DNA from 2 places in the Desulfocurvibacter africanus subsp. africanus DSM 2603 genome. Region 1 is predicted to be linked to the other one. Evidence: predicted binding sites of a transcription regulator. Region 1 holds the regulator's gene; the other holds the start of a gene.
What was found. Region 1 encodes sigma-54, which starts transcription at its own class of promoters, with help from an activator protein. Its sites were predicted from a motif close to CTGGCACGGNNNNTGCTT; they were not measured.
Positions count from the first base shown of each region.

Region 2: H585_RS0100415 (split-Soret cytochrome c) is a predicted target of sigma-54. The motif match lies at 9,718-9,735, and genes of this name have one in related genera.

Region 1 is NZ_AULZ01000014.1:87,572-102,972, reverse strand. It holds gene lptB (LPS export ABC transporter ATP-binding protein) at 1-520, shown strand, start outside; gene rpoN (RNA polymerase factor sigma-54) at 725-2,167, shown strand; gene hpf (ribosome hibernation-promoting factor, HPF/YfiA family) at 2,199-2,732, shown strand; gene H585_RS0111010 (PTS sugar transporter subunit IIA) at 2,737-3,186, shown strand; gene rapZ (RNase adapter RapZ) at 3,199-4,083, shown strand; gene H585_RS0111000 (PTS sugar transporter subunit IIA) at 4,389-4,829, shown strand; gene H585_RS0110995 (PTS sugar transporter subunit IIB) at 4,833-5,300, shown strand; gene H585_RS0110990 (PTS sugar transporter subunit IIC) at 5,356-6,006, shown strand; gene H585_RS0110985 (manganese-dependent inorganic pyrophosphatase) at 6,121-7,041, shown strand; gene H585_RS0110980 (DEAD/DEAH box helicase) at 7,664-9,253, opposite strand; gene H585_RS0110975 (protein-glutamate methylesterase/protein-glutamine glutaminase) at 9,709-10,767, shown strand; gene H585_RS0110970 (HEAT repeat domain-containing protein) at 10,846-12,771, shown strand; gene H585_RS0110965 (CheR family methyltransferase) at 12,772-13,650, shown strand; gene H585_RS0110960 (PilZ domain-containing protein) at 13,657-14,055, shown strand; gene H585_RS0110955 (ParA family protein) at 14,078-14,896, shown strand; gene H585_RS0110950 (chemotaxis protein CheW) at 14,883-15,401, shown strand, end outside.
Region 2 is NZ_AULZ01000001.1:87,104-102,504, forward strand. It holds gene H585_RS0100380 (UvrD-helicase domain-containing protein) at 1-2,377, shown strand, start outside; gene H585_RS23435 (hypothetical protein) at 2,470-2,625, opposite strand; gene cbiR (cobamide remodeling phosphodiesterase CbiR) at 2,685-3,506, shown strand; gene H585_RS0100390 (bifunctional adenosylcobinamide kinase/adenosylcobinamide-phosphate guanylyltransferase) at 3,503-4,006, shown strand; gene H585_RS0100395 (DHH family phosphoesterase) at 4,029-5,042, shown strand; gene polA (DNA polymerase I) at 5,200-7,848, shown strand; gene H585_RS0100405 (RES family NAD+ phosphorylase) at 8,060-8,524, opposite strand; gene H585_RS0100415 (split-Soret cytochrome c) at 8,858-9,661, opposite strand; gene H585_RS0100420 (pyridoxal-phosphate-dependent aminotransferase family protein) at 10,112-11,287, shown strand; gene H585_RS0100425 (DUF1844 domain-containing protein) at 11,380-11,682, shown strand; gene argC (N-acetyl-gamma-glutamyl-phosphate reductase) at 11,780-12,835, shown strand; gene H585_RS0100435 (ABC transporter permease) at 12,891-14,009, opposite strand; gene H585_RS0100440 (ABC transporter permease) at 14,012-15,160, opposite strand; gene H585_RS0100445 (ATP-binding cassette domain-containing protein) at 15,160-15,401, opposite strand, start outside.

The DNA of each region.
Region 1 (15,401 bases):
CGAACGGGCGCGGTTGGGCATCAGCTATCTGCCCCAGGAGAGTTCCGTATTCAAAAAGCTCACCGTGCGGCAGAATATGGACATCATCCTGGAGCATACGGGGCTCTCCCGCCGTGAGCGGGCCGTCAGGGCCGAGGAGCTATTGGATGAACTGGGCATCACGCGCCTTTCGGGCCAGAAGGCTTCGAGCCTTTCCGGCGGCGAGCGCCGTCGGCTCGAAATCGCCCGCGCCCTTATCCGCCGTCCCCGTTTCGTCTTCCTTGACGAGCCCTTTGCCGGCGTGGATCCCTTGGCCGTGCTGGATATCCAGGATATCATTAAAGGACTCAAGGAAAAATGCATCGGCGTGCTCATTTCCGATCACAACGTACGTGAAACCCTGTCTATTTGCGATCGAGCCTACCTGGCCTACCAAGGCAGCATAATCCTGGAGGGCTCCCCAGAGCAGATAGTCTCCGATCCGAAGGCACAGCAGGTCTACCTGGGCCAAGGCTTTCGTCTGCAGGGAAGAGATATCTAAGAATCCTTGTCCCACAATGCTTCTCGCGTTCTGGCGCAATGGTTGCATACACACATCAAGTATGGCATGAATACACCCACGGCTGCCTGATGAAACTGTGGATACGCTTTCCCCGAAGCCCTTCAGGCCGCTTTATTTATACGGGAAGGCGTCACTGCACTGCCGTCGCGGCAACGAATCCTTCGTGAACGCCATTGGGAGATTATGGGCTTAGAACTACGACAACAACTCAAACTTTCGCAGCAGTTGGTCATGACTCCCCAACTGCAGCAGGCGATCAAGCTGCTTCAGCTTTCCCGGCTCGAGCTGCTCGATACCGTGCAGCAGGAACTCATGGAGAACCCGCTGCTCGAAGAGGGACAGGCCAGTGATCTTGGTAATGAGATCCAGGCCCTTGAGGTCCATGAGCCTGTTCAGGAAATTTCCAAGGATCGCGATGAGATTCTGACGCGTGAACTGACCCGCAATGCGGACTGGGAAGATTACCTCGGTGAGTTTTCCAGCTCGGGCAAGCAGATGCAGATGCGCGAGTCCGAAGTTCCCGAGGATGGCGTCAGTTTCGAGGCTCGCCTTTCCTCAAAGCCGTCCTTGGAAGGGCACCTGTTCTGGCAGGTGCGGCTTTCCGATTTCAGCGAAAAGCAGAAGCAAGTCAGCGAGATCATTATCGGTTGCCTGAGCCCGGCGGGTTACTTGCAGTCCACGGCCGAGGAAATCGCGGCCATGGCGCACACCACGCCGGAAGAGGTCGAGGTGATCCTGCGGCGCATCCAGCGTTTCGATCCCGTGGGCGTCGCAGCCAGGACCCCTCAGGAGTGCCTGCTGGTGCAACTCGATGTCTATGAACACAATGACCCCATACTGCGGGCATTGGTTTCCGAGCATCTGGAAGACCTGGAAAAACGGCGCTACAAACCTCTGGCTCGCAAATTCAAGATCACTCTCGATCAGCTCAAGGAGTACCTTGAGGTTCTGCAGACCCTGGAGCCCTTGCCGGGAGCCAGCTACTCCTCCACCGAGCCGTACTATGTCAGCCCGGACGCCTACGTATACAAATTCAACGATGAATTCGTAATCATGCTCAATGAGGAGGGCATGCCCAAGCTGCAGCTCAACTCCATGTATATGGACAGCCTGCAGGGTTGCAATTCCTCGGATAAGGAATACATGCAAGAGAAGATGCGCTCGGCAGTCTGGCTCATGAAGAGCCTTTACCAACGCCAGCGTACGCTCTACAAGGTCCTCGACAGCATTCTGCGCTTTCAGCGCGACTTCTTCGAGGAGGGGGTCACCCATCTGAAGCCCCTTATCCTCAAGGATGTAGCCGACGATATCAGCATGCACGAGTCCACGGTCAGCCGCATTACGACCAACAAGTATGTCGCCACGCCTCATGGCGTTTTCGAGCTGAAATTTTTCTTCAATAGCGCCCTGGACCTTGATGACGGCAGCCAAGTAGGCTCGGAGAGCGTCAAGGCGCTCATCAAGCAGCTCATATCCGACGAAAGCTCCAAGAGGCCTCTCAGCGACGAGCGCATAGCCGAGATTCTCAAGGAAAAACTCCAGGTGAATATTGCCCGCAGGACCGTGGCCAAGTACCGCTCGGCCTTGGGCATCGAATCCTCTTCCAAGCGCAAGCAAATCTTCTGATTTCTGCCAACCCCGCGCAAAAGGAGCAGGTATGAACATCCATTTCACGTTCAAGAACTTCGAGCCTTCCGAGCACCTCAAGAACTACGCGCGAACCCGGTTTGGCAAGCTCTCCAAGCATGGGATCAACAGTGCCGAGCTGCAGGTCAATATGAGTGTCGAGAAGCATCGGCACATGGCCGAAGTGGTTCTTTCCGGCGATAGTCTGCATCTGTCCGCCAATGAGGAATCACAGGACATGTACGCCACCATCGACATGGTCTTGGATAAGCTCGTGGCGCAAGTCAAAAAGAGCGGCGACAAGAAATCCCTGCGCAAAAAGCCCGGACAGACTTCGGTTCGCCTGGACGTGTTCAGTTATGCGCAGGCCGGTGACCGCAAGGAGCGCACCATCATCCAGACAGACAGCTATATCCCCAAGCCCATGGATGTGGACGAGGCGGCCATGCAGCTGGAGAGCCTGGGGTATGAGTTCCTGGTCTTCCACAATGCCGAGACCGAGCGCGTCAATGTCATTTATCAGCGCAAGGACGGCAACTACGGCCTCATCGATCCGGGGATATGAGCACATGCTGATTGCGGATTACCTGCACAAGAATCTCGTTCTTCCGGACTTGGCTGCGGTAGCCAAGTCGGAGGCGTTGACTGAACTTGTCGAGCCTCTCAAAAGCGAATTCCCAGATCTGGACCTGGCCAATGCGTTGCAGGTCCTGCTGGAGCGCGAGCAGTTGGGCACGACTGGCATCGGCGATGGCGTGGCTATTCCTCACGGCAAGCTCGTGGGACTCGACAGGATCATTCTCGTGGTCGGCCGTAGCCGCCAAGGGGTGCGTTTCGAATCCCTGGATGGCAAGACATGCACCATTTTCTTCCTGGTGCTGGCTCCGGAACAGGCCGCGGGTATGCATCTGCGCATTTTGGCGCACATCTCCAAACTGCTCAAGGACGAGGGATTCCGGCGTTCCTTCCTTGAGGCCGAGGGGCGCGACGAGCTGTACACCTTGCTGAAAACACTTTGATCGAGGCGCTCCATGCCTAGGCCTTCGCCTATTCCCGTGCTCGTTCTGACCGGGCTGTCCGGAGCAGGGAAGAGCACTGCCTTGAATGTGTTTGAAGATTTGGGTTTTTTCTGCGTGGACGGCCTGCCTGCATCCATGCTGCCCAAGCTGGTTAGCCTGTATGAGGGGCAGGAGGTGTTGCCCGGCAAGGGGCTGGCCTTGGGCATGGATATCCGTCAGCAGGATTTCCTTCGTCAATGGGGTCAGGCCCGGCAAGATTTGGCTCAGTATGACATCTCCCTGCAGGTCATCTTCATCGAGGCTGAACTGCCGGAGCTCATGCGCCGCTACGCCACCACCCGGCGGCCCCATCCGCTCGAGTCCGAGCAACTCGGCCTGCAACAGGCCCTTGAGTTGGAGCGGAACCTGCTGGAACCTGTGCGTGCCGAGGCCGACTTAGTGCTCGATACCACGCATTATTCGGTGCACGACCTCCGGCGCGTGTTGCAGGAGAAATGGAGTTATCTGGAGGAGCAAACCTCCGGCCTGCGCGTGCACATAATCTCCTTCGGCTTCAAGTACGGCCCGCCCAAGGAAGCCGACCTCCTCTTCGACTTGCGTTTTCTGCCCAATCCGTATTTCGATCTTCTGCTGCGTCCACTTACGGGCAAGGACCAGATTGTCGCCGATTATGTATTTCAGGACGAAAGCGGAAAGCTTTTTGCGAACAAGCTCATGGAGTTTGTTTTATTTCTTTTGCCGCTCTATGCTCGCGAGGGCCGCTTCAGGGTGACCATCGGTCTCGGCTGCACCGGGGGGCGGCATCGATCTGTCGCCGCCGCCGAGATGCTGTTCAGGAACCTTAAGGAACAGGGCTACGCCGTCAGTCTTGAGCATCGGCATATCGAGAAGGGCTGATTTTTAGGGCAGATTGCTTTTGACAGCCCGTTGGAAAAAGGGCTGTGCGGGCCAGGAAGGCCCGCTGGTTGCGAAGCAATCGCCCGTAATAGTGGAGCTTTGCTCCACTATTACGGAGTTGAAAAAGTCCAGGACGGACTTTTTCAACAGTCTGTTAAGACGCCCGCTCCGGCGTTGACGGCGCAAGTGAATTGCGCCTACGCGGCGGCAAGCCATGCCGACGCATGGCTTGCAGAGCATTTTCAAAAGCAAAATGCTCTAATTGCCTGTGGACAGGGGAAAGGCGAGGCGATAATCAGAACGCGATGAAAGTTATACGCAAGGACCAGCCCAAGATCACGGGCGTCATCATCGTCACGCACACGGACTATGGCGAACGTCTGCTGGCAGCGGCTCAACTCATCCTGGGTCAGCAGGGTGGCTGCCGGTCCATCCCCGTGGATGTGACTTCCAATGTGGAAGAAACTGTCCGGACCATCAAGGCCGCCATTCAGGACACCGATACCGGCAATGGCGCCCTTATCCTGACGGACATGTTCGGCGGGACGCCCACCAACTTGAGTTTGTCCTTGCTTGGCACGGCGCATATCGAGGTCATCACCGGCGTGAACCTGCCCATGCTGCTCAAGGTATTCGGCAGCAGGCATCTGCCGCCGGCGGATCTGGCCCGTGAAGCCAAAAAAGCCGGTGTGCAGGGTATTGTCGTGGCCGGCGAGGTGCTGCGGCAGAAGATCGCAGACGGATAAGCCATGCTCTGGGTGCGCATCGACAACCGCTTGATCCATGGCCAGATCATCGAGACATGGCTGCCCTATACCGGGGCGGCGCTGCTTATTATTGCCAATGACGAACTGGCCACCGATGCCTTGCGCCAGGAGATCATGTCTTTGGCCATTCCCAACGATGTAAAAGTCGTTTTTACAAAAATCAATGCCGTGACCGATTTGGTGGCCCGTTTCAGCACTGGTGATCGGTCCAATGCCCTTGTCCTTTTTTCGTCTTGTCCCGACGCCAGGCGGGCATACGAGCAGGGCTTCGCCTTCGAAGGGTTGAACATCGGCAATCTCCATTACAGTCCTGGAAAGAGACAGATCTGTGCGCACGTCGCACTTGGCGATGAAGATCAGTCCTGCATCGAATTCTTCAGCCGTAAGGGTGTCAAGCTGGACTTCCGTTGCGTGCCCAACGATTCCGTCCAGGTGAGGATCTTTTCGTGACCTTGGGCCAGATGCCCTTGCAGGCGCTGTTGCCCCTTGTCGGTTTTTTTTTGTCCTGTTTTCCCTCTTCCGTTTCCAGCTCAACATAGGCCTCCTCGAGCGGCCGCTGGCTATCGGCCTCGTGTGGGGCCTGCTTTTCGGTGACCTGGCCACAGCGATTTCCATCAGCCTGTTCTTCGAGCTGTTCTGGATGGATCTCATACCTGCGGGCACTTTCATTCCCCCGCAAATGGCCGCATCGACCCTGGCGGCGTTGACTCTCGTAGAAGTCTATCATTTCACTGCTCCACCTTTAGCAGTGCTGGCCATCATCGCCTGTCTGCCCCTGGCCTGGCTTGGCACGCGCATCGAGGCCATGGAACGTGAACGGCAGAACAAGAGCTACAACGAGCTGCTGCGTTCTTCCCGTGGCGGAATGGACGCGTTCTCTCCCGGGGGGCTCGTGCGCAAGGGCTTCGTTCGAATGGCCATCATTAATTGGCTTTTCTTCCTCGTCAGCTCCATTACGCTCGTGTGGATCGCCGGATTAGTCTTGCCGTTCCTGCAGCGGTATGTTGTCCTGCTGCCGGTAAAATGGTGGCATGTCTGGTTCGGTGCCAGTCTGGGCGGTTTGCTTTCCATTCGTTTCCGGCCTGGGTACATTCTGCTGGCCGTGGCTGCGGCAGCTACAGCGTTTGCGGCTTATCTTGCAAATCTTGGTACATAATGAGTTTTCCATAGACTGGATGTGGAAATGTCTTGGCAGCGCAGTATGTTTGTGCTATTTGGCACAAGCCTCTCTTGGCTGCAATTTCGCAATTCCATATAGGAGGAACCTACCATGGCTGCCTATGTTGTTGGACACAAGAATCCGGACACCGACTCCATCGTTTCCGCCATTGCTCTTGCCGACCTGATGACCAAGCGCGGCATTCAGGCCGTTGCCGCCGCTCAGGGCGCTCTCACCCCCGAGTCCAAGTTCGTTGCGGACAAGTTCGGGCTCAAGGCTCCCGAGCTGATCGACGATGCCACCGGCAAGCAGATCATGCTGGTCGACCATTCCGACATCGCCCAGACCGTGGAAAATCTGGCCAAGGGCGAGCTGCTGGCCATTGTCGACCACCACAAGCTGGGCGACATCACCACCTCCAACCCCCTGACCATGTGGGTTTGGCCCGCCGGCTGCACCTGCACCGTCATCAAGGGCATGTACGACTTCTACAAGATCGAGATTCCCAAGGGCATCGCCGGCGGCATGCTCTGCGCCATCCTGAGCGACACGGTCATGTTCAAGTCCGTGACCTGCACCGATGATGACAAGAAGGCTGTCGAGGCCCTGGCCAAGATCGCCGGCGTGACGGACGTCATGGCCCTGGGCATGGAAATGTTCAAGGTCAAGTCCGCCGTCGAGGGCGCCTCCATGAAGGATCTGGTGCACCGCGACTACAAGGACTTCGACATGTCCGGCAACAAGATCGGCATCGGCCAGCTGGAAGTTGTCGATCTGTCCATCCTCGAGCCCGTCAAGGCTGGCCTGCTCGCCGAGATCAAGAAGATGCAGGGCGAAGGCCGCCACAGCGTGTTCCTGCTGCTCACCGACATCATGAAGGAAGGCTCCGAGATGCTTATCGCGACCAAGGATGCCTCCGTGGTCGAGAAGGCCTTCGGCGTCAAGGCCAACGGCGACTCCGTTTGGCTCAAGGGCGTCATGAGCCGTAAGAAGCAGGTCGTGCCCCCCTTCGAGAAGGCTTTCGGCAAGTAAGCTGAATCCTCCTGAATCTACAAAGCCCGACCTGGATTTCCAGGTCGGGCTTTTTGCGTCTCTGCAAGGCCATTCTTAGGCGGCCCCCAATCGCGCGTCTTACAAAATGATGTAGGCGTGATTAGCTTGCCGTATGGCAATACAGCACCTTGCAAATAAAATGAAAAATGGGGGTGCAGGGAGCGCCGCTCCCTGCCGGGAGAGAGTCTGAGAGAGGGCAGCGCCCTCTCTCAGTTCAAACGCAAATTGCTCTAGCATCCAAGGAAATCAGATCCGACAAGAGAGGCTCTTAACAAAGACACGAGCAATCGCTTTGAACAAGGGTCCTCTGATTATGCAAGAGGAGACGGTTTAATGACTGTGTGTTTCTCTGGCTAATTGCTAACCGTTCTGGCTTGAATTCCCCTTTGGATCATAGACAGCCCCTGTCAGCAACGCCTAGCAGTGCTAGTGTTGCTGACTTGTGAGCATTTCCGCCGTCTAGGCGGGAAAGGCACATTATGCATTTCTTGCGGGGGCACAGGTGAAGGCAAGCGAGTGCAGGTCGTTGGCCGGCCAAGCCATACTACATCAGCAGCCTGAGGAGGGGGGACCCTCCTCAGATCAATGTGGGGCGCAAGGGTTAGGCGTCACTTCCCCTGTTGTCTGTTCCTGAGCTCTTTTTGTGCCTATTGCGAGGACGGCGGCGCTTCTTGCGTTCTTCGCCTTCATGCGCGGAGGCTGGCTCGTGACCCGTTACCGGCTCCGTGCGAGGCGCGGATTGGCGGATAACCGGCAGTTCGGGCGGAGAGTGTAGAGTCTGCTGATAATAGTCGTCCAGGAGCATGGCGATGATGGCCAGTTCCTCTTCGTTTTTGCCCAATTCCTGTGCCAGGGGCATGAAGCGCATCATGCGTTCCTGTTTTAGAGGCGGCCGAGCGCGTAGAGTGGACTCCAGAAGCGCGGTCACGCGCTCCGAGGCCACGGATCGCACGGTTTCATCCGTGGGCAAGGGACGTGTCACGAGGTCGATTGTGAAGCGCTTTGCCAGACGTTGCATCTCAAGCTTCTGGATGACGTCGACCAGGGTAATGACCTCGCCGCTGGCTCCAGCCCTACCGGTGCGTCCGGCTCGGTGAATGTAGGACTCGGGGTCCTCGGGCGGCTCGTACATGATGACGTGCGACAAGTCGGGAATGTCGATGCCACGCGCGGCCACATCCGTGGAGACGAGCAGCCGCAGGGAGCCCGCGCGTACGCGGTCCAAGATGCTCTCACGTTTGCTTTGAGACAGGTCGCCGGTGAGGCCGTCGGCGTCGTAGCCGAAATTGGCCAGCACCGTTGATACGTATTCCACCTGGGCTTTGGTATTGCAGAAGATGAAGGCCGAGGTTGGGTTCTCCACCTCGATGATGCGCATGAGGCACCGCTCGCGGCCCATGCGCGGCACCTCGTAAATGACGTGCTGCACCTCTGCCACATGTACCTGCTTGCTCGATAGGGACAGCATCTGCGGCTTGTGCATGAACTCGCCTGCCAAACGCATGACGAAGGCTGGGTAGGTGGCCGAGAACATGAAGGTGTTGACGCGCCGTTTGGGCATGTACCGCTGCACCTGCTTCATGTCGGGATAGAAGCCGATGGACAGCATGCGGTCGGCCTCGTCAAAGATAAGCGCTCGCAACTCCTGCAGATTGAAGTTGTGGCGCAGCAGGTGGTCCAGGATGCGGCCGGGCGTGCCGACCACGATGTGCGCTCCGGCCTTGAAGCCTTCGACCTGCTTGCCGAAGCTTACTCCCCCATAGACGGCCACGACTCTGGCGCGGTCTCCTACCAGTACCTCGGCCTCGTGGGCCACTTGGCGGGCCAGTTCACGCGTGGGTACGAGCACAAGGGCCTGGGTAGCGGCCAAATTCGGATCAATGCGTTCCAAGATGGGCAGCACGAAGGCCCCGGTCTTACCGCTGCCGGTCCTGGATTGAACCATGAGATCGTGGCCGCCCATTATTATGGGCATGGACTTTGCTTGAACAGGCATCAGACTGGTCCAGCCTGCACGGGACAAGGCCTCTCGGAGGAGGGGCGGGAGCATTTCCAGAGTCATTTCTTTGAGCCCCTCGTCAGGCTCCACCTGGGTGACCGCAGAGCTTCCGCCGGCCTTGATCGGCTCCTCCGTTGAGGGCTGAACGCCCTGCTTGGGGGTGTTGCCGTCGTTAATGGGGTCTTGATTCATGGTATGTCCTTTTATCGACCTAACGGTGATGTCACGATCATAAGTCCAGGAAGAGAACAAGGCAAAAGAGAATTACATCCTGACAGCCGCAGTTACGGGAAATGTGACAGCCCCTTTTCGCTGTCTTAGGGGTGCAGGTCAAGATAGTTTAAACGAAAACTGTTTTACTCCAGTCAGATGCAGATCATGTTTTATGCTGTCGCTGGCCCGAAACGGGCGCGGCACACAGATATCTAGCTTTTCCTCGTATTCGGTGCTATTTTTGAAGTCCTCTAGACGTTATATGCAGTAGTAACTGTATTCTGAAGCACTCGGCAAGCATAAGCTCGCGCAGTGTTTGCATAAACGCCAGGATAAGCCGGTGATTGCGCTAGTAACCCTTATAATGTGCGATCAAGACAGCCTTTACAATAGGGCGGAAGGCGACAAGCGCTTTACATTACAGGGGGAGAACATTGATTCGGGTAGTCGTCATTGATGATTCCGCCTTCATGCGCAAGGCTATAAGTACCATGCTCGCGAAGGACCCGGAAATCCAGGTCGTGGGTACGGCCCATAACGGCAACGAAGGGATCGAACGCATCCGCGAACTCGACCCCGATGTCGTAACGCTGGATATCGAGATGCCCGTCATGGACGGCTTGACCGCCTTGCGACGCATCATGATGGAAATGCCCCGGCCGGTGATCATGGTCAGCTCGCTGACCACCGAAGGCGCCGAGGCAACGCTCAAGGCCATGGAACTCGGAGCCGTTGATTTCATCTCCAAGGAATTGTCCAAGGTTTCCTTGGATATCATAAAGATCGAAGCTGACTTACAGAAAAAGGTTAAGGCCGTTGCCAAGCGGAAGTTACGCCACCGGATACCGTTTCGACCCGTGCCGCGTACTGCCGAGTCGCACCTGCGCGAACGCATCGCGGCCATTGGCGGGCGGCCTGTACGGGACATAGTGGCTATCGGCGTTTCCACGGGAGGACCTCCGGCGGTGCAGAAGGTCCTGTCCTCCTTGCCCGTGGATTTTCCGGCCGCGGTCCTTATTGCGCAGCACATGCCGCCAGCCTTCACGGGACCCTTCGCCAAAAGGCTGGACAACGTATGCGCCATCAGCGTCAAGGAAGCCGAGGACGGCGAGCCGCTTAAGCCCGGTACGGTCTACATTGCGCCCGGCGGCAAGCACCTCAAGATAGCCCAACGGGGCACCAAGCTCGATGTCGTCGTGAGTCCGGACCCAGCCGGCGCCCTCTACAAGCCATCGGTCAACGTGCTCATCTCCTCGGTGGCTGAGACTCTGGGGCGTCGAGCTCTGGGGGTCATTCTTACGGGCATGGGAAACGATGGTTTGGAAGGAATTCGCGAACTCAAGGCTCGTGGCGGCCGGGTTTTGGCCCAGAATGATGCCACCTGCGTGGTTTACGGCATGCCCAAGGCTATAGTCGATGCGGGACTTGCCGATGGAATATTAGGGATTGACGAAATGGGTCCGGCAATCATCAGCAGCCTGTACGAGAATTGAGGTTGCGGCCTGCCGGGTCGGCCTGACCGTGCGCATTAGCGTCGCGGTCGTGTGGCGGACCCGCATCTGAGGTATAAGATGGCGGAATGCCAGAGTATTTTTACACAGTTGTCCAGCGGCCAGACCGAGCTCGTGCGCGAGGCGGCCTACAACGCGGGCGAGTCCAGGTGCGAGGAAAGCGTGCCACTTCTGGCCGGGCTCCTGCGCAGCAAGAATATCGGCATCCAGGAGGCGGCCGAGGTCGCCTTGCGCAAGCTCGGAGGAGCCAGCACGGTCAGGTCCGTGTTGCCACTGTTGCGTAGCGACGAGGCACCCGTGCGCAACGTGGCCATGGATATCCTTCGCTCCGTTGGCGACCAGGATTTCGAGTCTTTGGTGACCATCCTGCGCGATGACGATGCCGACATCCGCATCTTTGCCGCGGACATCCTCGGCTCCACTCGCAATGTCCTGGCCGTGGCGCCGCTATGCGATGCGCTGCTCAAGGACCCCGAAGTCAACGTGCGCTACCAGGCGGCCGTCAGTTTGGGAGATTTGGCCTTCCATGAGGGCGCGCGTTGTCTAAACAGGGCCCTGGAGGACGAGGAGTGGGTACAGTTCGCAGTTATCGAAGCCTTGGCCAAAATCAAGGACGACACGTCGGTGGGTGCCTTGGTCTTGGCTCTGAACCGTACCTCGGATCTCGTTGCTTCCATGATTGTTGATGCCTTGGGTGAGATGGGCAATATCAAGGCCGTCAATCTGCTTCTGCGTCGCATGGACGCCAGTCCGACGGCTTTGCGCAACAAGATTGTCAAGGCCGTGGTTAAGATCCTGGGCGGCAAGTCCCTGGCCCTGCTCACTGAAAAAGAGCGGGAGAAGTTCCGCGACTACCTGCTGGTGGCCATCCGGGACGAGGATGTCGAGATCCAGGACGCGGCCATTCATGGCCTGGGATACCTGGGCAATGACGCGGCTGCTGTAGAGATACTGGACTTGGCCGGGAAAATGAACCCGGAGCTTGATCGCGAGCGTATCCTACACGCCATCGACATGCTCGTGGCCATCGGGCCCAGCCCAGCCCTGATCCAGGTTCTGAACCAGGACGATGGCCAGAAAGCCACGGTGGCCGTGGAGGTCATGGCCAGGCTCAAGGACAATACCCTCAATCAGGCGCTTATGCAGGCCTTCTGGGCCAAGAGCCGCGACATCCAGCGCGAGATAGTCTCGGCCCTGCTGCGCGTTGGGGGCCCGGAGGACACACTGTTCTTCATGGATATCCTTGACCGGCATAATGACGGTACCGTGCTTAAAGGCGCCATCGCTTTCCTGGGCATGAAGGTCAAGGCGCAGCAGGCTGGCGACAAGCTCTTCGGCCTGCTCGACCATCCATACGACGACGTCAAGGAAGCTGCGCTGGAGGCTTGCCTGGCCATTTTCGACAGCAGCATGCGCGAACGTTTCGAGGATTTCTTTCGTAGCGAAAACCCGGTGCATCGTCTCATGGCTGTCTACGCCTTGGGCAAATCCGGTGATATGACCTCCAAGACCAGGATCGAGGAAGCCCTTGGCGACGAGGTGCCGGACGTGCGCAAGGTTGCCGTGGAGGCGCTCGTCACGCTGTGCGGTTCCGACGAGAGCGTTCTGCCCATTTTGGCTGGTGTTCTGAGCGATGAGGTGCCCGAAGTACGCATGGCCGTGGTCGAAGAGCTCGGCAAAATGGCTCTGAACGGTGCCGTGCCGCTGCTCATGCAGGGCCTGGATGACGGCAACGATTGGGTGCGCATACGTTCAATGGAAGCGCTTGCCGAACGCAAGGAGACTTCCGCCATACCACTGGTGATTCCCCTGTTGCATTCGGAGAACACGCTTCTGGTAATCAAGTCCATCGCGTGCCTTGGCGAGATCGGAGGGCGTGCCGCCTTTCGCGCCCTGTTGGAGTTGACAAGCCATGACGATCCGCAGATCCAGTCCGCCGCAGCAGAAGCCGTTGCGATGATTCAGGACCAGGAAGAGGTACGCTAGATGTCATCCCTGTTCTCCAAGACAATCACTCTTGGAAAAGAACTCAAGATAAGTGATAGCGAGTTCGCTCAGCTGCGCGACTTCATCTATCAGAAGAGCGGTATATTCATCGCCGACAATCGCAAGTATCTGCTGGAAAATCGTCTCGCCAATCGACTCAAGATTCTGAATCTAAAAGATTTCGGCGAGTATTACTATTATTTGCAGTACGACTCCAAGCGTCAAGGGGAGATGACCGAGCTCTTCAATGCAGTGACGACCAACGAGACGAGCTTTTATCGCAATCCGCCGCAGCTTCAGGTCTTTCAAGACAAGGTATTGCCCGAGATACTCGAGGATCAACGCAAGAAGCGTACACGGACGCTGCGCATCTGGTCGGCAGGCTGCTCCACAGGCGAAGAGCCTTATACCTTGGGCATTATTCTGCATGAAGCCCTGGGATCAGAGATCAGCATGTGGAACATCAAGATCACGGCCAACGATCTTTCTGAAAACGTGCTTCAGTCCGCCCGCGCGGGCGTATACACGGAGTACGCGCTACGTACCACTCCCAAGGTCATAGTGGACAAGTGGTTTACGGCGCAGGATGGCAAGTTCCTGATCAAGCCGGAAGTCAAGAAACTCGTCTCCTTCGGCGCCATCAACCTTAGCGACAGAGCGCTGATGAAACGGGTGGAGCGCTCTCATCTGATCTTTTGTCGCAATGTGATCATTTATTTCGATGACGAGATGAAGAAGTTGGTCATCAGCTCCTTTTACGACAACCTGCTTACCGGTGGCTATCTGTTCATCGGCCATTCCGAGTCGCTGCACAATATAACCCGAGCTTTCAAACCGGTGCATCATCCCGGCGCCATTATCTACCGCAAGGAGGATTAGCCGGGCATGAAATCCGTGGTTGAAGAGAAAAGAGAATACACGCGGCTGCCCAAAAGCTTTCGGGTCGAGATCAGGAAGCTTGCCTTCCCCCTGAATGCGCATCCGGCGCAGTTCGTGGAGAGCGTGGATATAAGCGTTGGCGGATTACGTGTGGAGTGCCGAGGCACCTTTGAGGCAGGGGACAAGGTTCAGGTGCGTATCTTCATACCGAGCTTGAACAAGTTTCATCCAGGTTTCCTAAAGGTCTTCGAGAGCGCCACCGATCAGAGCATGCAGGCCATCGGCGAGGTTGTTCGTGTGGAAGCAGGCCTGCGCGGTTCGATGTTGGGCATCAAGTTCGTGGATATCGATCAGGATGATTGGAAGGCGTTGCATCTCAAGATTCAAAGCGAACTAAGAAAATAAAGCGCGGGAGTCGGGCGGGCTTATGTCCGTAGGCGTCACTAACCGCAACAGAGGGAAGACCGTGGGCGCAACAATACTGCCGATCGCCAACCAGAAGGGCGGAGTGGGCAAGACCACCACGGCCCTGTCCTTGGGCGCGGCCTTGGTCAGACTCAAGAAGAAGGTCTTGGTCGTGGATTTAGACCCGCATGCCAACGCCTCCATCCACATGGCCTTCTTTCCGGAGAAGCTCAAGTACACAGTGCTTGATCTGTTCCTGTCTAAAGGCCCGGAGCCTGATATCTGGGACAGGATCATCTATCCGGACAAGGGCAGCGGCTTCGACTTCGTGCCCAGCCACATCCGGCTTTCCGAACTGGAGGTGGATCTCAAGGATAAGCCTGGCAAGGGGCTCATCCTGCGCAAGGCCCTGGAGGCCGTGAGCTCCGAATATGATTATGTCCTCCTGGATTGCCCGCCTCATGTGGGCATCATCCTGGTCAACGCACTGGTGGCCGGAGATCTGCTCATTATTCCAATCCAGACCGATTTTTTGGCCCTGCATGGCGTGCGGCTCATTTTCGACACCATCCGTACTTTGAGCAAGGCTTTGGGGCGGCCAATCCGTTTTCGCGCTTTGGCCACCATGTACGATCAGCGCGCCAGCGCCTGTCGCAGGGTGCTCGACATCCTCACAAAGAAGATGCCTGACCGCCTCTTCAAATCGGTCATCAGCATGGATACTAAATTTCGGGAAGCCAGCGCCCAGGGACAGGTGATCTTCGACATTGATCCCAAGTGTAGTGGCGCCAAGCAGTACCTCCAACTCGCCAAAGAGATTATCGCTCATGAAAACTCCTGAAGAGTACATAACGGAAAGCGTCTTCATCCCAGAAGAAGTTCAGAAGGACTGTCCGTTTAGCGATGCGGAACAGGCCTTCATCGACAAATACCTCGGCATGGACGGCGAGCAGTTCCTGGCCAAGGTGCCCAGGGTCGATCCCAGGGAGATCGACATCGTGCAAGGAGCGGCACAAGCCGCACCAGCCAAAACCCAGGAACGACTTGCCCAGACTGGTCCGTCAGCTCCTGTCGTTTCTGCCCCTGTAACGCCCATGGTTGTTTCCGCGCCCGCGGAGAAAGCCCCGCCTTCCATAGCCCCGGAGGCCCAGGTCCCTGCGGCATCGGCTGTCGCCAACACGGTGGTGGATAGTCAATTGGCGGGCAAGGCAAAGGGCCAGGGAAGCCCTGCCGCGACTGCTCCGGATAAGCCGCTGAACCAGGAAAAGGCTGCGCCTGTCAAATCCGTGCATGCCGCGGCCCCAGCCAGGGAAGAGGAAAAGGCGGAGGATCTGAGGTTCAAGGAA
Region 2 (15,401 bases), on a different contig from region 1:
CTTCCTGGGCACGCTCGAATTCTTCCCCGAGGAAGGCAAGTATCACCTGGACGGTCACCGCAACTGCAACGTGGTCCTGGAACCCTCGGAAACTCGCGCGCGCGGCGGGCTGTGCCCCGTGTGCGGCAAACCGCTGACCGTGGGCGTGCTCTCGCGGGTCATGGAGCTGGCCGACAGGCCCCAGGCGCAACAGCCTGCGCGCCAGCCCGGCTTCACGTCCCTGATCCCCCTGGCCGAGATCCTCTCGGAAATCCTGGGCAGCGGACCGTCCACGAAAAAAGTCAGGGCCGCCTATGCCGCCTGCGTGGCCAGCTTCGGCTCGGAGCTTGGCCTGTTGCAGGACGCGCCTGTCGAGGAACTGGAGCGCTGCCAACCGCTGCTGGGCCAGGCCGTGGAGCGCATGCGGCGCGGCGCGGTCATCCGCCAGCCCGGTTACGATGGCGAGTTCGGCGTCATCCGCGTCTTCAGTCCGCGCGAGCTGAGCCAACTGCGCAAAGGCACGTTCCTGGCCGGCCTGGAGCCGAGCGGACAAGGCGAGCCCGCCGGGGACGATGCTCCGGTCGAAAATTTTGGCCCCAATGGTGCGTCCAGGACGCAGGACTCGCCCAAGCCCCTGGAGTTCAACCCCTCACAAAAGAAGGCCCTGCAGGCCGGTCCTGGGCCCGTGCTCGTGCTGGCCGGACCGGGCACGGGTAAGACCCAGACGCTCATGGGCCGCGTGCGCCGTCTGCTGGACGCTGGCGAGCGGCCAGAGCAGATACTGGCCGTGACCTTCACACGCCGTGCCGCCGGCGAGCTGCGCGAAAGACTGGCGGCCCTGAAGCCCGGGGGCGGCGAGCTGCCCCGCGCGGACACGCTGCACGCCCTGGCCTTCGACCGCTGGCGCGAGGCATGGGGCGAATCGCCGGTGCTCATGGACGAGGAATCGGCCTTGCGCCTGTTCGCCGAGGTCAATCCTGAACTTTACGGCGGCCGACTGCGCCGGGCCTGGCAGGCCGTGAGCGTGGCCCGCGAGCGCATGGAGCAGCCTTCGGCCGAGTTGGCCGAGGCCCTGGCGCTCTACGGCAAACAGAAGGAATCCTGGAACCTTGTCGATTACACGGACCTGATCTTCTTCATGGTCGAGCAGATCGAAGCCGCCATCTATGCGCCGCCTTACGCGCACGTGCTGGTGGACGAGGTGCAGGACCTGACGCCGCTGCAATTGCGGCTCGTCACGGCCCTGGCTCCCGAGGGCGGCCGCGGCTTCTTCGCCATCGGCGACCCCAACCAGTCCATCTACGCCTTCCGCGGGGCCGCGCCCGACGCTCGGGCCGCCCTCAAGGCCAAGTGGCCCAAGCTTTCGGTGCTGGCCCTGGAAGAGAACTACCGATCCTGCGCCGAACTGGTGCAACTGGCCGCCCCGCTTTTCCCCGATGCGCCCAGGCTCACCCCGCGCGCTCCCGGCCAGGCCGAGGTACGCCTGTTCGCCGCGCCAACGGCGGCCAGCGAGCTGTCCTGGATCGGTGAACGCGTGCGCGCGCTCATCGGCCCGTCCAGCCACAGCTTGGCCGATGCATCCGAATGCGGCGAACTCTCGCCCGGCCAAGTCGCCGTGCTGGTGCGCTTCCGGCAACTGGCCGAGCCCGTGCGCCGCGTCCTGGACCGCCTGGGCATCCCGGCCTCCGTGCCCGAAACCGAAGCCTTCTGGCGCGAGCCGCGCGTGGCGCTCATCTTGGCCGAGGCCTGCCGTTTCCTGGGCATGGCCTCACCCGGACCGAATCAGGTTTTCCCGGAGGAACAGGACGAGCAGACTGGAAAAATTCCTGAGCTGCCCGAGAAAATTCTTTTCCAAGGCCCACTGGCCCTGTCGGCCTATCTTCAGGAATCCGGCCCGTTCGATCGCTTCTTCTGGAAAAGCAAAGCTTTCCGTGAACTGAGCAAGCAATGGGAGCGCAACGGCGGCTGGATCGGGCTGGTCAACTGGGTGCATCTGCAGTCGGACCTGGAAATGGTGCGCGGCCGGGCCGAGAGCGTTCAAATCATGACTCTGCACGCGGCCAAAGGACTGGAGTTCGAGGCCGTGTTCCTGCCCTGCCTGGAGGATGGCATCCTGCCCTTCGCGGGCTCGGACTTCCTGGCCGGCAAGGCCACGCAGGGCGGTCAGAGCGGGACCAACGGGATGGACGAGGCTGAGGAACGGCGGCTGTTCTATGTAGGACTCACGCGCGCCCGGCGCATGCTGCACCTGAGCCACTCCGGCCGCAGGGATCTGTACGGCAAGGAGCTGCGCCTGCCGGTATCGCGCTTCCTGGCGCATCTGCCCGACGAACTCCTGTGCAAGTCCAGGCTCGTGGCAAACACGGTGAGCCAGGCCGAGCAGCTCAGTCTATTGTAACCGTCTGTTACGTTTCTTGGAATATAATGATGCAGGATGGACGGCGCCTTGTCGTAGTCCGGCTTCGGACAGGCGAGTAACGCCGCGGCCGACTAAAGGGCGCGCGTCAGGATGAGATTATAGAACCAGCGCTCGTACAAACGACATACGCGCATGGCCGTAGGGCCACGAACGCCAGCATCGCGCAGGCGACAAAACACATGCAATGGATTGAACACATGGCGCACCGCAAGTCGCAATCTAGCCATACATCACCCTTCCCCGGAGATGTTCTCCGCAATACAAACCTAGCGCGACCGGAATGCACATGCCTTTAATCAATTTCCTAAAAAAAATAAATAGCCCACGCGCATGCTCGGATGCCGGAGCGGCTTGGCGTCTGGCCGCGCCTTCCGCCGTGTGGCCGGAAGCACTGCCCGGCAACTGCAAGAAGCTGGCCGCCCTTCCAGGACGCCCCGTGGCCGAAGTCGGCCTGTGCCTGTTCGAAACCAAAGCCTGCCTTGAATATGACTTGGACGACCTGCCCGCATGGCTGGCGGAGCTGGGGCTGAGCTTCCACATCCACCTGCCCCTGGACCTGCCCTGGCAGGCCGGCATGCACGAAGTTTCCACGGCCATACGCGGGCTTATAGACAAGGTCGGCTACCTCTCGCCGCGCTGCTTCGTGCTCCATCCGCCCGGCCCGGACCTGCTGCCGGAGGTGGCCGCGCTGTTCCGCGATCTGGACATTGATCCCGCGCGGGTGCTGCTGGAGAACGTGGACGGCCAGGACCTGACAGAGCTGGCTCCCGTCATCGCGTCGGCAGGTTTTTCCATCTGCCTGGACCTGGGCCACATGCTGGCCTTTGGTCAACGGCACATTCTGGACGATCCGCGCCTGACCGGCCGGGTGGCCATGATCCACGCCTACGCTCCCGGCCCGCGCGGGGAGCACAAAAGCCTGGCCCTATTGGACGCCGAAGGATTGGCCGTGCTGGCCCAGTGCCTTACGCTGCTGCCGCCGGACGGGACGCTCATGGTCGAGTGCTTCCGGCCATCGGACCTGCTTTCCTCCCTGCAAGCCCTGGGAGAAATCCTGCCGGAGCTGCTGGACACGAGCACCGCATGCCCCGGGAAGGCGGCGACATGATCGCCCTGATCCTTGGCGGCGAAAAGTCGGGCAAGTCGGACTTCGCCCTGGAGCATCTGCTCGCCGCGCAGGAGCCGAGGCTATTCGTGGCCACGGGCAAGGCCCTGGACCCGGCCTTTCGCGCGCAGATACAACGCCACAGGCAGGAAAGGCCCACGGACATCCCCGTGGCCGAGGCGGGCACGGACCTGGCCGGCGTACTGTCCGCCGCCAAGGGCCGCTACGCCTGCGTGCTGGTGGACGCCCTGGATTTCTGGCTCTTCGCCTGCCGCCAGTCGCCGGACCCGGACGGCCATGTCCGCGCGCTGCTGGCTTGCCTTGATTCCTGGGGGGAAAGTGACATATTCTTGGTCTCTGCGGAGATTGGCCTCGGCCCCATTGCCGCCACGAGCGAGACGCGGGCCTTCGTGAGAGCCTTGGGCGAATTGAACCGGGCCGTGGCCAAACGGGCCGACAAAGCCTGGCTGGTGGCCGCCGGGCTTCCGCTGCAACTTAAATAGGCCGAGCGGCCCAAAGGGTGCGATGTCCTACTTCCGAAAACTCGGCGACAAGCTCCCGCGCATGCTCGCGCTGCTCAAGAAGGACGAGCGCTGGCTCATCATGATCAACGCCGACCCGGACGCCATGGCCTCTGCCATGGCGCTGAAGCGCATCATCTCGCGACGGGTCAAATCCGTGGCCATTGGCCAGATCAACACCATCTCGCGGCCGGACAACCTGGCCATGATCAAGTACCTGCGCATCCCGACCCACGAGATCAGCCGCGAGCAGGCCGAAGGCTTCGACCGCTACGCCATCGTGGACTCGCAGCCTTCGCACAACCCCGAGTTCGAGGGTTTCCATTTTTCCATCGTCATCGACCACCACCCCGTGCCGGAAGGCCGCCCCAACGAGGCGGACTACGTGGAGATCAAGCCCGAGTACGGGGCCACGGCCAGCATGCTTACCGAGTACCTGTACAACCTCAAGATCAAGCCCAGCCGCCTGCTGGCCACGGCGTTGCTCTACGGCATCAAGTCCGACACCCAGGATTTCGAGCGCGAGTTCATCGACGCCGACATCAAGGCTTTCCGCTATCTGAACAAGTTCGCCGACCACGCCATCCTGCGCAAGATCGTGCGCAGCGAGTATCACCTGTCCTGGCTCAAGTACTTCAACTGGGCCTTCCGCAACCTGGTGATGCTGCCCAACGGCATCCACGTGCACATGCACTCCGTGACCAATCCCGACATCCTGGTCATCCTGGCCGACTTCTTCCTGCGCGTGCACGAGGTGACCTGGACGGCCATTTCCGGCGTCTATGACGGCAAGCTGGTGATCATCTTTCGCGGCGACGGTCTGGGCAAGGACGTGGGCAAGGTCGCCAAGGGTCTGTTCGGCGATGTCGGCTCGGCCGGCGGGCACAGGGCCGCGGCCAGGGCCGAGATTCCCCTGAAGGCCCTGAACGGCGCGCAAGCCGACGACTTCGTGCTGGGGCGCATCGACCCGGGCCACAGACGACGCGGCCTGCCGCACCGCCTGACGCACGCCTGCTGAGACTGCTCGCAAAAGAGTCGGGATGGTCTTGCCTTGTCCGCCCCATCCGTCAGGGGCATACGCTACCTGAGTCCGCGCGGCTCATCGCCCGCGCAGCTCGTCGATAGATAGGCTTTTTTTCGTCCATAGCCCTAAGACAATAAGGATCACGACGCCCATGAGCCTCAAGGAACGCCTCAAGCTCGACCAGGAGCCTGTATATCTCATCGACGGCAGCGCCTTTTTCTATCGCGGTTTCTACGCCTTCCGGGACATGAGCCGCTCGGACGGCTTTCCGACCAATGCGCTGTTCGTGGTGCTGCGCCTGCTCATCAAGCTGTTGCGCGAGGAGCGGCCGAAACACCTGGCTTTCGTGCTGGACGGGCCGGGCAAGAACTTCCGCCACGATTTGTTCAAGCCCTACAAGGCCCAGCGTTCGGCCACGCCCGAGGATCTCCTGAAGCAGAACGCGCCCCTGCGCCGGGGCGTGGAGCTGCTGGGCATCCCGCTCATCGTGTCCGAGGGCGGCGAGGCCGACGACTGCATCGCCAGCCTTGTGACCAGGCTCAAGGCCGAGCGGCCCGTGGTCATCATGGGCGCGGATAAGGACCTCAATCAGTGCCTGGACGAGCGCGTGTTCATCTGGGACCCGGCGCTCAAGAGCGAAAAGCTCGCCACTCTGGAGTCCTTCCGCCAGGAACAGGGCATGGAGCCCGGCCATTGGCCCGACTACCAGGCCCTGATCGGCGATTCCAGCGACAACATCCCCGGCGTGCCGGGCATCGGCCCCAAGACCGCGACCAAGATCATGGCCGAACACCGCACGCTGGAGGAGATCGAGGCCCACCTGGACGAACTGCCCAAAACCTTGCAGGCCAAGCTGCGCGAGCACATCAAGGACGCCTACACCTACCGCCAGCTGACCCGCCTGCGCACGGACTTCTGCGCCACTCTCGGCCTCAATGAGCTGACCTGGCGCGAGCCGGACTGGAAGCAGGTCCAGGACTTCCTGGCCGAGTACGAGTTCCGCTCCCTGCCGCGCGAACTGCCCCAACCCACGCGCGCCGAACCGGCCGTGGCCGCGCCAGCCGCGCCCACCGAACCCATCAACGCGCAGCTCTCCCTGTTCAGCCCCAGCGCGAATGCCGCCATCGCCCCAGCCGAAGCCGAAACCCCTGCCGCGCCGCCCCTGCCCGTGCGCGAGGCGGATCAGGCCTTCCTGCTGCCTGGACGCCAGGGCCGCGACGTAGGCTTGGTGATGATCGACGGCGCGATCCTGCTGGGCATCGGTCACGAGGAGCTGCGCTGGACCGGCAACGTCCGCGACCTGTGCGAGGCCCTGCGCGAGGCCGCATCCGTGGCCACGCCGTCCCTGAAGGATCTGCTGCATGCCTCGGAGGACTGGTTCTGCCTGCCCCTGGACCGATGGTTCGACCTGGGGCTGGCAGCCTACCTGCTGAATCCCGAGGAGCGCAGCTACGACTGGCAGCGGTTGCGCGACAGCCTGGCCCTGGACCCCGACGCCGAGGCCGTGCACCCGCAGGCTAACGGACTGGCCGCCAAGGCCCTGCACGACGTGCTGGCCAAGCGGCTGGCCGCCGCGAACCTGACCGAGCTCCTGCGCGACCTGGAGATGCCGCTCGTCCCGGTGCTGGTGGCCATGGAGCAGGCCGGCATCGCCATCGACAAGGCCGCCTTCGAATCATTCCTGTCCGAGGTCAACGCGCAGATCGGCGAGCTGACCACGCGCATCCACGCAGTGGCCGAGATGCCTTTCAACATCCGCTCGAACCAGCAGCTCGCCCAGCTCCTGTTCGACCGCCTGGGCCTGAAGGCCAAGGGCAAGACGCCCGGCGGCGCGCAGTCCACGGCCAACCCGGTGCTGGAAAAGCTGCGCAACGAGCATCCGGTGGTGGCGGACATCCTGGAATTCCGCATGCTGGAGAAGCTGCGCTCCACCTATCTGGAGCCGCTGCCCAAACTGGCCGACGAGCAGGGACGCATCCACACGACCTTCAATCAATTGGCCACGGCCACGGGCCGTTTGTCCTCCAGCGCGCCCAACCTGCAGAACATCCCCATACGCGGGCCGCAGGGCACGCGCATGCGCGCCTGCTTCACGGCCGGGCCTGGCTGCCTGCTGGCGGCGGCCGACTACTCGCAGATCGAGCTGCGCGTACTGGCGCACATGTCCCAGGACCCCACGCTGCTGGAAGCCTTCCGCCACGGCCAGGACATCCACGCGCGAACGGCCGGGCTCATCTTCGACAAGGACGCGGGACAGGTCGCGCCCGACGAACGCCGCTCGGCCAAAACCATCAACTTCGGCCTGCTCTACGGAATGGGTCCGCAAAAGCTTGCGGCCGAGCTGGGCATCGCCCTGGCCCAGGCCAAGGAGTTCATCGAACGCTATTTCGTGGGTCTGAGTAAACTCAAGGAGTTCTACGACTCCATCGTGAAGGAAGCCGAACAAAACGGCTCCGTGGTGACCATGCTCGGCCGCAGGCGGCTGCTGCCCGACATCCACTCACGCAACGACAACCTGAAAGCCCAGGCCGTGCGACAGGCCATCAACACGCGCATCCAGGGCAGCGCGGCGGATATTATTAAGCTAGCCATGATCCGCGCGCATGCGGACGAGAGGATACGAGAGCTGGGCGGACGGCTGATATTGCAGGTGCATGACGAACTGCTGCTGGAAACTCCGGAAGCGACGGCGCAGGAGGCCGGAGCTAGGATGAAAGAGATCATGGCCGGGATCGTGGAATTGAGTGTGCCGTTGGTGGTGGATATGGGAGTGGGGAGGAATTGGGCGGAGGCGCATTAATATAGTCTGCTCGCCACGCTCTTTCAGAGCAAATACCTGGATTGTCGTTATGCCGACGCTGTGCTTGATCCTCGACCGAAGACCTCGGGGACAAGCACGGCCCTCCCTCTCCCAGCAAAAATCATAAGACAAACCCAATTGACTACTTAGCCTTACAGCCACATGCCTTTCCGACCCTTCGCCCACTCTAGAAACGCAACGCAGCCCAAATCTACTTACACTGGACCAGCCTTCCATCAAATTCGAACCGCACAGCCTCTCCTGCTGCGACTATGGCATACGCTTCATGCTCCGGGTTCAGCAGATAGTTCATTTCGATCGGCACGACAGCGCTCGGCACCTCCAGCACCGCTGTCCTGCCTTCCGCCAGCCAGCGGTCGCCGACGTCCTTCAGGCATGGATGCTGGGGCGTGCGCCAGTCCTCTGGCAATTCCTCGATTGAGACTCGGCCGACGATCTCCTCGGGGAAATCCAGCGAGCAGTAGCAATAGCCGTCTCTTTGCAGCGTGACGTAATCGACATTGGCCATGATCTCCAGCACAGCCAGCGAGAGATTGCCCGCAGCGTAAACAACCGGTCTGCCAGGGGAGTTCCAGCGGCCGCCCACGATCTCCTCACCCAGGCCGGTCAGTGCCGAGTCTGCCTCGACCATCCTGAACAAACGCCAGACGCGCATGATCAAACTCCATGCTCGATTGGGGTTACAGGCCGGCGCATCGCCATGCCGGGCAACGCTCTCCGACTGACTGTAAGCCGCTCGATCCGCTCAAGGCATGCAGCCGCCATCTCCCGCCTGGGAGCCTTGATAAAGGCCGGGGCCTGAGACGAGGTGATATCGAAGGGGTAAACGGAGTCCGCTTGCCGGAAATCGGCAATGTTCCCGCGCATGGCTGACCTCCTGCTATGCCTGCTGGCATTATACACTTACCAAGCGGCAAAAAGCAAAGGCCCGGAAACGCATGTGCGCTTCCGGGCCAAGGGTGAGGCTGGGCAGAGGCTTATCTGGGAACTAGGGATGGTCCTTGAACTTGTTCGTGGAGTGCTCGCTGCCGGAGTGACAGGGCGTGCAGTCCATCTTGGTCTTGTTGTAAGCCGCTTCCTTGCCCTTGCCGTGGCATTCCACGCAGGACTTCTCAGCGTCGGTCGAGCCGTAGAGGGCAGCGAACTTGCCGTCGATCTTGGCGTTCATGATCTCGATGGCCTTCGCGGTCACGTCGGCGGTGAGGCGGGCGCAACGCTCGCCGCGCTCCTTGCTGCCTGCCTCGATCTTGGTCTCGTAGCACCACTTGCTAACGGAAATGTGGCACAGCGGGGAGCCGCTGACCGAGGTGGGGATCGGGCCCTTCACGCCCTTGGGGTTCGTGGCTTCGCTCGGCTCGAAAATGGGGAAGGCGGCCTGCTGGTACCAGCGGAAGAGCTCCGTGACCATCGGATCACGTTCCTCGCGGCCCCAGAACAGGGCGAAGGCGCTGGCCGCGCCGAGCAGCGCGCCGCAGATGGTGCCCCACTCGGAGATGCCGCTCTTGCCCACTTCCATCATGCTGAAGGGGAACTGGCTATAGGGCGCTCCATAACGCTCGCCCATGATTCCTACAATGCCATAGAAAGCGCCGTAGCAGCATCCGAGGCCTTTGTAGTAATAACCATTGTAGCCAACCAGAGCGCTTTCAGCCGGGTCCAGCTTATGCGGCGTCCAGGAAAACTCCTTGTCCTTCTGCGTGAATGCCAAGCTGGTGCCCATCGTTGCGGCCATGGTGCCACCTACAACAGTGCATCCAACGATTCCCAAAGCCTTACGTCTAGAGATTTTCATCCTCTTTACCTCCCAGATTATATTCAACAAAATGCATATGTTTGATTTTTATTGGTAAGCAGACATCATGCCAAGCTTACAATAACCATAGTGGACGCGGCCCGGCGCTGACTAATCGTTTAATATGTTGGCCCTTCGTCAACCCACGTATGCAGGCGAACGAAGCTAGATTTGGTGGCAAACGGATGAAAATCCTGTTTAACCAACATGCAAGCCCATAAACTGCTTGGACATGGCTTTATGTGAATGTGATAACTTTCATTAACAACATGGAAACTTGAGTTTGCATTTTCTGTGTGCAGCCCGAAGTGGACCATCGACGGCATGGAGGTGATCGTGCTCGCTCAGACTTCCGACAACGCGCCGTCCCGATCATTACCCATCTTGCCCGTGGCAAGAACGAGTGATATTTTCATTTTTTGACGAACAATCGAGGAAACCATGAATCCCATGCTGAATAGATTGCGACTGCTCACGCCCGGCCCCACGCCCATGCCCGAGGAAGTCCGCCTGGCCATGGCCCGTGACATGATCCACCACCGCAAGCCGGCCTTCAAAGAAATCATGGCCCGCGTGCAGGAGGGCCTGCGCGTGCTGTTCGGCACGCAGCAGCCGGTGCTGTCCCTGTCCTGCTCGGGTTCCGGGGCCATGGCCGCGGCCGTGTCTAACCTCTTTTCGCCCGGCGAGCGGGTCATCGTGGCCGAGGCCGGCAAGTTCGGCGAGCGCTGGGTGGAGATAGCCGAGCATCGCGGCCTGCAGGTCACGCGCATGTCCTTCGAGTGGGGCACTGCCGTGGACCCGGCGCGCGTGGCCGAAGAGTTGGCCGCAGGCAAGGCTAAGGGCGGCTACGCGGGCTTGCTCGTGCAGGTCTCCGAGACCTCCACGGGCGTGCTGCACCCGCTGCGCGAACTGGCCAAGCTCACGCGCGACACGGACACCCTGCTGCTGGCCGACGGCATCTCGGCCGTGGGCGTGTCGCCCTGCCCGCTGGACGAATGGGGCATGGACTGCCTGGTGACAGGCTCGCAAAAGGGACTCATGCTCCCGCCTGGCCTGGCCTTCGCCGCCCTGTCCGAAAAAGCCTGGCGCAAGGCCGAAAACGTCACGCCGGGTTGTTATTATTTCGATCTCAAGGAGGAGCGCGCGGCCTGCGACAAGCAGCAGACGCGCTTCACATCGGCCGTCGGCCTCATGGTCGGACTGGATGTGGCCCTGGAGCTGCTCTTGACGCCTGGATTGGCGGCCCTATATCGCAAGCAGTGGGCGCTGACCCGCATGGCGCGGGTCGGCATCGCAGCCATGGGCCTGCCGCTCTACGCGGCCGAGCACTACACCTGGGGCCTGACCGCCCTGGCCATGCCCAAGGGCGTGGACAGCTCCAAGGTGCTGGCCGCCGCGGCCAAGGAGCACAACGTGATCATGGCCGGCGGGCAGGGGCACATGAAGAACTACATGGTCCGCGTGGGCCACATGGGCTACGTGGACTTCGGAGATCTGGCCGCCGGGCTCTTCGCCTTGGCCAGCGCGTTGCAGGCCCAGGGTGTGCGCATGGCCGCGCCCGATTATCTGGAGCAGGCCCTGGCCGCCTACACCAAGGGCCTTACGGAAGAGCCGCCGCTTCCATAATGGAAGACGCGCGGTTGTCGTGACGCAAACGGCGGACAGCACCGCCGACAACCGCCGGCTCGGCCGGCACCGGAACACGCCAAGGAGTTTCCATGGCCAGCGAAACCACCTCCAGTTGCACGTGCGGCAAGCAGGGCTCTCACGTGCACATGCCGCAAGTGACCTTCTCCACGTTCATTCTCTCCCTGTGCTCGTCGGGGCTCGTGCAGTTGGGCGAGGTGCCGGACCCGGAATCGGGCCGCACGGTCGAGAATCTGGACATGGCCAAGCATACCATCGACATATTGGCCATGCTGAAAGATAAGACATCCAAGTGCCTGGAGCCCGAGGAAGAACGGCTTTTGGCCGACATCCTCTACGAGCTGCGCGTGAAGTACTGCGCCAAGCGCAAGTAGTCGGCGCAGCGCCGTATCGGGCGAGCTTTAACGGACGCCATGCGCCGCCCGCAAGCGGGCGGCGTTTTCCTTTTCAATTTCACCAGCGGAGCGAGACATGAACGCGACGAAACGGGCCGGCCTCGTGGGCGTGACCGGCTACACGGGCATGGAATTGACCCGGCTCCTGGCCGGGCACGAGGGCATCGAACTGGTGCGGGCCACCTCCCGTTCCGAGGCTGGCAAGCCCCTGTCCGCCATCTATCCCTTCCTGCAGGGCACAAAGCTCGCTGGTTTGACCATTACCCAGCCCGACATCGCGGACCTGCGCGAGAACTGCGACATCGTCTTCCTGGCCGTGCCGCACGCGACCGCCATGGACATGGCCGGTCAGCTCCTGGACGCCGGCGCGCGCGTGGTGGACCTGTCCGCCGATTTCCGCCTGCGCGATCCGGCCGTGTACCAGACCTGGTACAAGCACGAGCACTCGCGCACGGACATCCTGCCCCAGGCGGTCTACGGCCTCGTGGAGCTGTACCGCGAGGACGTGCGCAAGGCGCGGCTGGTTGCCAACCCAGGCTGTTACCCAACCTCGTCCATCCTGGCCCTGTACCCGGCCCTGGCCGAAGGTCTGGTCGAGACGGACGACATCGTCATCGACGCCAAGTCCGGAGCTACGGGCGCGGGCCGCAAAGCCAGCCTGGGCTCGCTGTTCTGCGAGGTGTCCGACACCTTCAGGGCTTACAACCTGGGCAAGCACCGCCACACGCCCGAGATCGAGCAGGAAGTCTCGCGCATCGCAGGCCAGGACATCCTGCTGTCCTTCAACACGCACCTGCTGCCCATCAACCGGGGCATCCTGTCCACGATCTACACGCGGCTCAAGAAGGGCGTGGACCCGGCCGCCGTACGCGCGGCCTATGAGAAGCACTACGCGGGCGAAGCCTGGGTGCGCCTGCTGCCGGCCGGCGCATTGCCCGAGACCCGTTTCGTGCGCGGAACCATGTTCTGCGACATCGGCCTGGTGACCGACCCGCGCACCGGACGGCTGATCATCCTCTCGGCCATCGACAACCTCTGCCGCGGCGCGTCCGGCCAAGCCCTGGCCAACGCCAATCTCATGCTCGGCCTGCCCGAGAACATGGGGCTGAATCTAGCGCCGATGGTGCCGTAAGGATCACAACGAATAAGGGAGGGCGATGCCCTCCCTTGCTTTTTACCTGCCTGCCCTACTCCAGCCTTCTCCGGAAAAACCACGCCGCTCCGGCCATGTTGGCCACGGCGATCACCGCCATGGGCCAGGTCTGCTCCCAAACCATATGCACGGGCATGGCCTTGAGGAACACGCCCTTCACGACAACCAGGAAGTAGCGCAGCGGGTTGCCCAGGGACAGGTATTGCAACCACTCGGGCATGTTCTCCACGGGCGTGGCGAAGCCCGACAGGGCCACGGCCGGCACCAGGAAAGTGAACGCGCCGAGAATGGCCTGCTGCTGCGTCTTGGCCACGGATGAGATGAACAGCCCAACGCCGACGATGGAGGACAGGAACACGGCCATGCTCATGTACAGGGCCAACAGCGACCCGTGCAGGGGAATGCGGAAGCCCACCACGGCCACGGTGACGATGAGCGTGCCTTCGAGTAGGGCCAGGATGAGCGCCGGGATGGTCTTGCCGGCCAGAATCTCGCGGGTGGAAAGCGGAGTTACCAGCAACTGGTCGAAAGTGCCCAGCTCACGCTCGCGGGCCACGGACAGCGAGGTGACCACCAGGCCGATGACCGTGCTCAGGATGCCCACCAGGTTGGGCACCGTGAACCAGGTGTTGTTCAGATTGGGGTTGAACCAGTTGCGCACGACCAGGGTGGACGGCGGTTCGGGCAGGCCGTAGCGCACGGCCACGTCGCGATTGAAGCTGTCCAGGATGCGCGCGATGTAGCCCTGGACGATCTGAGCCGAGTTGGAGCGGCGGCCGTCCAGGATGACCTGCACCTCTCCGGTGCGGCCCGCGGCGATGTCGCGCGAGAAATCCTGGGGGATATGCAACACGACCAGAACCTCGCGGCTGTCCATGACCTCGACGATCTCCTGCTGGCCGCGCAGAAAGCGCAGGTCGTCGAAGGTTCTGGAGCCGGCGAAGCGCTGCACCAGCTCCGTGGACCAGGCTCCCGTGTCCTGGTTGAGCACGGCCAGGCTCACGTTGCGCACCTCCAGCGAGGCCGCGAAGGAGAAGACCAGCAGTTGGATGGTCGGCGGGGCGATGAGCACGATGCGGCTGCGCTTGTCGCGCACCAGGGCCAGGATCTCCTTGATGATGAGCGCGCGCACGCGATGCAGGGACGCCAGCATGGTCAGTCGAGCCTCTTCACGGTCTTGCGCAGGGTTATGAACAGCAGTACGGCCGCGATGATGGCCATGCCGGCCATGTTCGGCAACAGAACCTCCCACACGTCGCCCACCAGGAAGAGCGTCTGCAGGCAGGGCACGAAATAGCTCGCCGATACCGCGTAAGTCAGGATGCGGATGGGCGTGGGCATGCTGGCGATCTCGAACACGAAGCCCGAGAGCAGGAAGGCGGGCAGGTAGCCGGCCAGCAGCGCGGCCTGCGAGGCCACGAACTGGTTGCGCGACACGGTAGAGATGAACAACCCCAGGGCCAGGGCCGAGACGAGGAAGACCGAGGAGACCAGATACAGGGCCGCGAGCGAGCCGCGAAACGGCACACCGAACAGGGTCACGGTGATGACCCAGCAGAAGGTCAGCGAGCCCAGCCCCAGCAGGTAATAGGGCAGCAGCTTGCCCAGCAGCAGCTCCAGGCGGCCCACGGGCGTGGCCATCATGGCCTCCATGGTGCCGCGCTCCCACTCGCGGGCCACCACCAGGGCCGTGAGCAGCGTGCCTATGAGCGTGAGCACCGTGCCGATGGTGCCGGGCACCAGGAAATAGCGGCTGATCAGCTCCTCGTTGTACCACATACGCGGCACGAGCCGCGTCGGCTCGGACAACGGCTGACCCTGATCCCTGGCCCACTGGGTCAGCCAATTGGCCCACAGCCCCTGCACGTAGTTCTGCACGAAGTTGGCAGTGTTGGGCTCGCTGCCGTCGGTGATGACCTGCACAGGGGCGGCCTGGGTGGCCTGGGCCAGATCCTGGGCAAAGGTCTCCGGCACTATGATCAAGCCGCGCAGGCTGCCGCGCAGGAGATCGTCCTCCAACTCGCGGCGGTCCTTGGCCATGTGCACCTCGAAGAAGCGCGAGGCGCGGAAGGCGTCGGCGAAGTCGCGCGCCTCGGGCGAATCGTCCTCCAGCACCAGCCCCACGCGCAGCTGCTCCACATCCAGGGACAGGGCGAAGCCGTTGAGGAAGAGCAGGATGGGCGGCAGCACGAAGGCGATGAGGATGCTGCTCGGATCGCGCACGATCTGCAGGGACTCCTTGATCATGAGCGCACGCAGCCTGCGCAGAGCGCCCGGCTGTGCCGTACTCATTCGCGAACCCATCAGGCCGCCTCCTCCCGCATGTCGTGCGACTGCACCAGGGCGATGAAGGCGTCCTCCATGGCCGGGTCGGGCAGTTCCTCGGAACGCACCGAGGTCTTGAGCTCGTCGGGCGAGCCCGTAGCGATGACCTGCCCGCGATAGACCAGTCCGATGCGGTCGCAGTACTCGGCCTCGTCCATGAAGTGCGTGGTGACCATGACCGTGACGCCCTTCTCCACGATGCCGTTGATGTGCGTCCAGA